DNA from 2 places in the Streptomyces sp. NPDC015532 genome. Region 2 is predicted to be linked to the other one. Evidence: riboswitches for the same ligand, from Rfam matches in the RefSeq annotation. Region 2 holds a riboswitch; the other holds the start of a gene.
The links. Region 2 has a riboswitch for cobalamin ahead of ACF07B_RS31565 (CbtB-domain containing protein). Riboswitches for the same ligand answer to the same signal wherever they lie in the genome.
Positions count from the first base shown of each region.

Region 1 (3,679 bases), on a different contig from region 2:
CGGAGGTCTGGTCACTGAGGGCTCCAGCGGGAGAGTTACCTGGCCGGGTCACTCGGGGGCGGGGACACCGAGGGCCCTGTGCCGCTGTTTCCACCCGACCCGGGGGCCGGGGGAGGGAGACGGGTGCTTCCTCCCCTGGCAAGACGTCGCGGTGGTCAGGACGCGGAGAGCTCCGTACGGACCGTGCGGGCGGCGGCGACCAGGTTCTCCAGGGACGCCCGGGTCTCGGGCCAGCCACGGGTCTTCAGACCGCAGTCGGGGTTGACCCACAACCGCTCGGCGGGAATGGTCTTCAGCCCGGTACGCAGCAGTGCGGCGACCTCGTCGCTGTCCGGTACGCGCGGGGAGTGGATGTCGTACACGCCGGGTCCCGCCTCGCGGGGGTAGCCGTGCGCCGCGAGTTCACGAGCCACCTGCATGCGCGAGCGGGCGGCTTCGAGACTGATGACGTCGGCGTCGAGGTCGTCGATGGCCTGGACGATGTCCCCGAACTCGGCGTAGCACATGTGGGTGTGGATCTGGGTGTCCGGTCGTACGCCGCCGGTGGTCAGCCGGAACGCCTCGGTCGCCCAGGCCAGGCTGAGCAGGCGGGGACGGCCTCCCGCCCACCGAGGGTCCAGGCAGGCCAGGCCGATCTCGTTGAACCTGTGGATCACATCCCGGACGGTGTCCTCGTCGGCCTGCACCAGCTTCGCGATCACCGGCACCCGGTTCCCGCCGGCCGAGGCCAGCAGCATCATCGCCCGCCGGAACCGCACCGTACTGGTGCTGCCACGGAGCACGATCTGCTGCAGCTTCTGCCCTTCCTGGTCGGACAACCTGCGCACACGAACGATCAGCCACCACACCCCCAGCGATCGGACGGACGTCACCGCACATCCAACCGCCATGACCACCAACGCGGCGAACCTATGTGGTCAGAGCACTAGGGATGCCCAGCAGCTTCTGCGCGGTGATGAATACGTCTTTCCACAGCCGTGCCTCGTACCGGTTCTCCAGTTTCGGCAGATAGAAGTACGGTCCGTGCCCAGCGTCGATCTGCCGCTGCGCGCAGTGGAAGAAGTAGAGCCCGAAGTCGACGAGGGCGGCGGGAACCGGTCCGCGGTCGAACTCCAGGTGTGCCTCGGTGAGATGCCAGCCGCGCTGCCGGACCACGATCGTGGCGAGCCGTTCACGGTCGGCCGGCCGGTACTCCTTGCCGTCCTCGGCGGTGAAGTCGAGGAGGCGCTCGATCGCGTCGAGCAGGACGATCTGACCGCCGATGACGTTGTCCCTACCCGGTGACCGATCGCACCAACTGACGGTACGACGGGCTTGATAGCCTCATCAGGCCAGTCGAGCCACATCCGAGGCCAGGGAATCCGGTGCGAATCCGGAACTGACGCGCAGCGGTGAGGGGGACGGGCGGGGCACACCAGCCACTGGGAGACCGGGAAGGCGCCTCGTCCGGACGAACCCGAGTCCGAAGACCTGCTGGCACCTTCGCGCCCCGGCGCGGAGGACATCCGCAGTCCAGGCTCCGCGTACGAGCCCCGACCCCGAGGTCCGCCTGTGCTCCCCACCCCCGCCCGTCCCCTCACACCCGCCCAGCCGGTCACCGGCAGCGGCGGCCCGAACAGCGACACCGAGGACACGACGAAGTCCGCCGCCGCGGGCCACCCGGATTCCCGACTGCCAACACGAGGGCCCGCCGAACCGGCACCGTGCCGCATCGTCGTCTGCCGGGACTGCTGCTGCGGAAGCCCGAAAGTCACCGGAGTGGATCACGCCCGGCAGACGGCACGCCTGGCCGAGAGCGCACCGGTACGCATCGCGGCCTGCCTCGACGTGTGCGAACACGCCAACGTGATCGTCGTCCAGCCCTCCGCCGCCGCACGCGCCGCGGGCGCCCGCCCGGTCTGGCTCGGCCTCGTCAACGACCCCGACGCCACCGAGGACATCGCCGCCTGGGTGGAAGCCGGCGGCCCGGGCGTCGCCCCCTGCCCCGAGATCCTCGACCTCTACGTCTTCACCCCGCCGCGGAGGACGCGATGAGGTGGGGCCCCGGCGGCAGAGGGCCGGGGGAGTTCGTGAGGGAGGCGGCCCAGCAGGCTCGCCCCGTGGCCGCGGACATCCGCCCGGGACGAGCTTGCCGAGATAGTGAGCGGGCTCCCGACCGCCTCCTCGCGGAACTCGACCTCCGTGAGTACAGGCCGCGGTGCTCAGGACCGGTGTGCCGGGCTCAGTCCGCCGTGAGCAGATCCGCCGCCCGTTCCCCGATCACGATGGACGGGGCGTTGGTGTGACCCCGGATGATCGTCGGCATGACCGAGGCGTCCGCCACCCGCAGGCCCCGCACTCCCCGTACCCGCAGCCACGGGTCCACGACAGAGGCGTCGTCGCGGCCCATCCGGGCCGTTCCGACGGGGTGGTAGAGCGTGTGGGAGTGTTCGGTCAGGGCGAGCGCGTCGCGCCGGTCCCGGGGCAGGTCCTCGGCCCCTGGCGGCATGAGGAAGCGGCCCGTGGACAGCCCCCGGTCGGAGAGCCGGCCGATGATCTCCTCGCAGACGCCGAGCCCGGCCAGCAGCGCCGCCCGGTCGGCGCCGTCCGGGTCCGTCAGATAGCGCGGGTCGATGACCGGCTTGGCGAAGGGGTTCGCCGAGGCCAGGGTGACCGAACCCGTGCTCTCGGGGCGCAGCAGGATCGCGCCCACGGTCAGCCCGTGCTCCGGCGCCTTGACGAGACCCTCACCGAGGAACGGCACCGGGGCGAAGATGATTTCGAGGTCGGGCAGTTCGAGGTCGGGCCGGCTGCGGACGAATCCGTACGCCTCGCCGATGTTCGACGTGAGCATCCCCCGGCGGCGGGTCAGGTACTTCACCAGCTCGGAAGGCCGTTCGGCGGCGAACAGGGTCCGGTCGGCGGCGTCCGCGACGAGGCCGCTGATGAGATGGTCGGTGAGGTTGGCGCCGACCTGCGGGGCGTCGACCAGCACCTCGATGCCCCGCTCGCGCAGATGCCCGGCGTCGCCGATGCCGGACAGCATGAGCAGCTGGGGCGTGTTGACGGCGCCCGCGCTCAGGACGACCTCGCGGCGGGCCAGCACCGTGCGGGTGACGCCCCCGGCGACGTACTCGACGCCGATGGCGCGCCGGTCCTCGAAGAGCACGCGAGTGGCCTGCGCGTCCGTGACGACCCGCAGGTTCGCGCGGCGTCGGGCCGGCTTGAGATAGCCGTCCGCGGTGCTCCACCGCGCGCCGCGCCGCTGGCTCACCATGGTCTGCGAGAACCCGTCGGGCGTCGCGGTGTTGGCGGGCTCGACGGTGTGGCCGAGCGCGCGGACGGCGTCGAGGAAGGCCGCCGTGTGCGGGTTCGGGTCGCGCTGCGGCTCGACGCTCATGGGGCCGGTGCGGCCGTGGTCCGGGTCGGTGGCCCCGAGGACCTGCTCCGTGCGTCGGAAGTACGGCAGCAGGCCCTTCCACGACCAGTCGGTGCCGCAGAGATCCCCCCACTCGTCGTAGTCGGCGGCGAACCCGCGCACCCACATCATCGCGTTCATCGAGGAGGAGCCGCCGAGCATCCGGCCCCTGGGCCAGTAGACGGGGCGCCCGGAGAGCTCGGGCTGCGGGGCGGTCGCGTAGTCCCAGTCGAGCTCGGTCCTGAACAACTGGGAGAAGGCCGCGGGTATGTGCACGGCCGC
Region 1 is NZ_JBIBSY010000006.1:180,625-184,303, reverse strand. Features, by position in the region: gene ACF07B_RS21080 (helix-turn-helix domain-containing protein) at 156-890, opposite strand; partial or broken gene ACF07B_RS21075 (malate synthase A) at 928-1,284, opposite strand; cobalamin riboswitch at 1,316-1,493, shown strand; gene ACF07B_RS21070 ((2Fe-2S) ferredoxin domain-containing protein) at 1,672-2,034, shown strand; gene ACF07B_RS21065 (GMC family oxidoreductase) at 2,222-3,679, opposite strand, start outside.
Region 1: another riboswitch for cobalamin. It lies ahead of ACF07B_RS21070 ((2Fe-2S) ferredoxin domain-containing protein); the one in region 2 lies ahead of ACF07B_RS31565 (CbtB-domain containing protein).

Region 2 (3,679 bases):
CGCAATGAACTCCTTCCGCAAGGCCGTGGAGGCAGGAGACCTCGGCGCGGTCGAGGAGCTGCTGGCCGACGATGTCGTGTTCACCAGCCCCGTCGCCTTCAAGCCCTACCCGGGCAAGCCGATCACCGCCGCCATCCTGCGCGGCGTCTGGCGTGTCTTCAGCGACTTCCGCTACGTCCGTGAGATTGCCGGGGCCGACGGCCGCGACCACGCGTTGGTCTTCACGGCCAAGGTCGGCGACAAGGAGATCAACGGCTGCGACTTCCTGCACTTCGACGAGGACGGACGCATCGACGAACTCATGGTGATGGTGCGCCCGTTGTCGGCGGCTCAGGCGCTCTCCGAGGCCATGGGGGCGCAGTTCGAGCAGATCTCCCGGGAGGCGGCCGGCGCGTGAGGGCCCGGACTCGCACTGTTTGAACCGACTCCCTCCGGCAACCCGGCTGGTGTGACGACGACTTCACAGCAGGAGCTCTTCCGGTTCCTTGAGGACCGTTTCGAGTGTGCCCGGGCCTGTTCCGAATGCGCCAGGAGTTCCGCGCTGCGCGCGAGCCTCATGAATCCCGACGGGCCGAAGAAGCAGGAGGCCGCGCGGCGTTCGGGCATCCTGTGCGCGGAGGTGTGCGAGGCGACCTGCCATGTGCTGTCCCGTCACCCGGGGCAGAGCGAGCGGGATGTCCGCGCTCAGCTGGAGTGGTGCAGGGACGTCTGCCTGGAGTGCGCCGAGGCCTTCGACGCGTGCCCCGGGTCGGAGGCCGCCGCGCGGAAATGTCGTGAATGCGCCCGGTCGTGCACGGACTTCATCGCCATGCTGCGCTGAGCCCGTACGCCGTCCGGGTCAGGCCTGTCCGGCGAGCGGGCGTCCGGCGCGGACGTTCCAGCGTCCCGCGCGCCCGCTCAACTCCGTGACGGTGAGCGGCGGCACGTCCACGCGCCAGAACGCCGCCTCTGGTGCCCCCAACGCCCTTACCACCAGGGCTCGTACGACCTCGGGCTCCACCACGGCGACGGTTCGGCCGTCGAGACCCGCCGCCCTGTCGAGGCGTTCCGCCACCCGGTCGCAGAACGCCCGCACCGACTCGCCGTCGTGCGGCGCCGACGCGGGATCGGCGAGCCAGCGCGCCACCGCCTCCGGCTCCTTCGCGCTCACCTCGGCCAGTGTCGCCCCGCGCCAGCGGCCCACATCGAGAGGGGCCAACTCCGCCGTCTCGACGCCGCCTTCGAGCCCGAGTGCCTCCGCGGTCTGGCGGCATCGCGTGGTGGGGGAGACCCACAGCCGGGCGCCCGCCGGAACGGCACCCGCGTCGGCCGCCGACCGGGCGGCCCGCAGGCTCGACGCGTCCACCGGACTACCGCCGTCGTCGAAGCGGGCCTCGCGCAGCGCCTCGCCGATCGCCGCGGAGATCAAGAACACTCGGCTGGTCATGCCATCACTCTCGTGTGTCGTGGACCCGGCTCGTGCCGGGCTCGTGCTGTAGGGGCCGGGCTCGTGTGGACGGGCCTGGGGCGTGCGTCGTGGACCGTGACCCGGAGCCGAACACCCCGGCCCGGCAGGGCGGTTGTCGCCGCCAGGCCATGCTCCATGAGCGGTGGGGCGCGCAGAGCGCCGGGGCGTGCGCCCTTGGCCGGGATACGGCTTCGCGGTACGGTCACGTGGATATTGACGACGGTTCGGCGGAAGCCCGGTGGAAATCCGGCACGGTCGCGCCACTGTAAGCCCGGCACCTGTCACTCCCGCCAGGGGTGACGGACACGGGCAAGTCAGACCCGTGGCTGTCGTCCTGTGCACCACCGAGACGGGACGCGAGTTCCCCAGGAGGTTCTGCCCATGGCGCAGTCCGTCGTTCAGCCGACCGTCACCCCCACCGCCGTACCCGCCAAGCTGCCGATCGGTGCGATCGCCCCCTGGGCGGCGTTCTTCGGCATCCTGATGCTGGTCCTGCTCTACTTCGTCGGCGCCGAACAGGGCGCCACCTCCCTCGTCTCCGGCGAGAACGTCCACGAATGGGTCCACGACGCCCGTCACCTGCTCGGTTTCCCCTGCCACTGACGGCGGCAGGGAACGTACGAGCCACGATATTCCCGCGACGGCCTGGGAAACCCGGCCCGCACGAGGGGGCGGTGCCCGCACGACCGGGCACCGCCCCCTCGCATGAGAGGGCGCGCCCGGCCACACACCACCGCCCCGGCGTCCGCGTCATCGCCATTCCCAATTTCTGAAACACGTTCTACGGTGTGCGCCGTCAGGTCGGGCCCGGGGAGGCAGGAGGCGCCGTGCATCTCGAATACACGCCGGAGCAGCAACGGTTGCGGACCGAACTTCGTCTCTACTTCGCCGAGTTGGTGCCGGACAACGCGTACGCGCGCTACGCGGATCCGGGGGCGCAGAAGCGCTTCTACCGCGAGACGATCCGACGGCTCGGCGCGGACGGCTGGCTCGGGGTCGGCTGGCCCAAGGAGTACGGCGGGCGGGGCCTGAGCCCGATGGAGCAGTTCATCTTCTTCGACGAGGCGGCCCAGGCCGGGGTGCCGCTGCCGCTGATGGCGCTCAACACCGTGGGGCCGACGATCATGCGGTTCGGCACGGAGGAACAGAAGTCGTACTTCCTGCCGAAGGTCCTCTCCGGCGAGATCGACTTCGCGATCGGCTACAGCGAGCCCGGCGCCGGGACGGACCTCGCCGCGCTGCGGACCAGGGCCGTGCGGGAGGGCGACGAGGAGACCGGCCACTACACCGTCGACGGCCAGAAGATCTGGACGACCAACGGCGACACGGCCGACTGGGTGTGGCTCGCGGTCCGCACCGATCCGGACGCCCCGCCGCACAAGGGCATCACCATGCTCCTCGTGCCGACTTCCGACCCCGGCTACTCGTGCACCGTCATCAACACGCTCGCCTCGCACGACACCACCGCCAGCTACTACGAGAACATCCGGGTCCCCGCCACGCGCCGGGTCGGCGAGGAGAACAAGGGCTGGCGGCTGATCACCAACCAGCTCAACCACGAACGCGTCACCCTCGCCGCGCACGGCACCATGGCCATCCGCGCCCTGCACGACGTCCAGCGCTGGGCCATGGGGACCAAGCTCGCCGACGGCCGCCGCGTCGTCGACCTCCCCTGGGTGCGCCGCCTCCTGGCCCGTACGCACACCAGGCTGGACGCCATGAAGCTCCTCAACTGGCGCATGGTGAACGCCGTCCAGGAGGGCACCCTCACCCCGCAGGACGCCTCCGCGGTCAAGGTGTACGGCTCCGAGGCGCGCCGGGACGCGTACGCCTGGCTGATGGAGATCGTCGCCGTCCCCGGTGTCCTCAAGGAGGGCTCCGCCGGCACCGTCCTGCACGGCGAACTCGAACGCGGCTACCGATCGGCGGTGATCTTCACCTTCGGTGGCGGCAACAACGAGATCCAGCGGGAGATCATCTCCTGGATCGGACTGGGGATGCCCCGGGTTCGGCGCTAGCGCGTTGTGACCAGGCACGATGTGTCCGGCCACTCGCCTGTCTACGTACTGCCAGGAGCCAGGAGCCAGGAGCCAGGAGCCAGGAGCGTGGAGCCAGGAGAAAGAGACGAGCAGTTTGCGTCAGCAGACAGTTGTGGTGCTGTCCACACGAAGCGGAGCATCCGTGCGGGCAGTGATGTCCTCGATCGTGACGCCGGGGGCGGTCTCGACGAGG
Region 2 is NZ_JBIBSY010000013.1:165,467-169,145, forward strand. Features, by position in the region: gene ACF07B_RS31550 (nuclear transport factor 2 family protein) at 5-397, shown strand; gene ACF07B_RS31555 (ferredoxin) at 449-820, shown strand; gene ACF07B_RS31560 (histidine phosphatase family protein) at 839-1,426, opposite strand; cobalamin riboswitch at 1,631-1,792, shown strand; gene ACF07B_RS31565 (CbtB-domain containing protein) at 1,829-2,050, shown strand; gene ACF07B_RS31570 (acyl-CoA dehydrogenase family protein) at 2,275-3,465, shown strand; gene ACF07B_RS31575 (CoA transferase subunit B) at 3,586-3,679, opposite strand, start outside.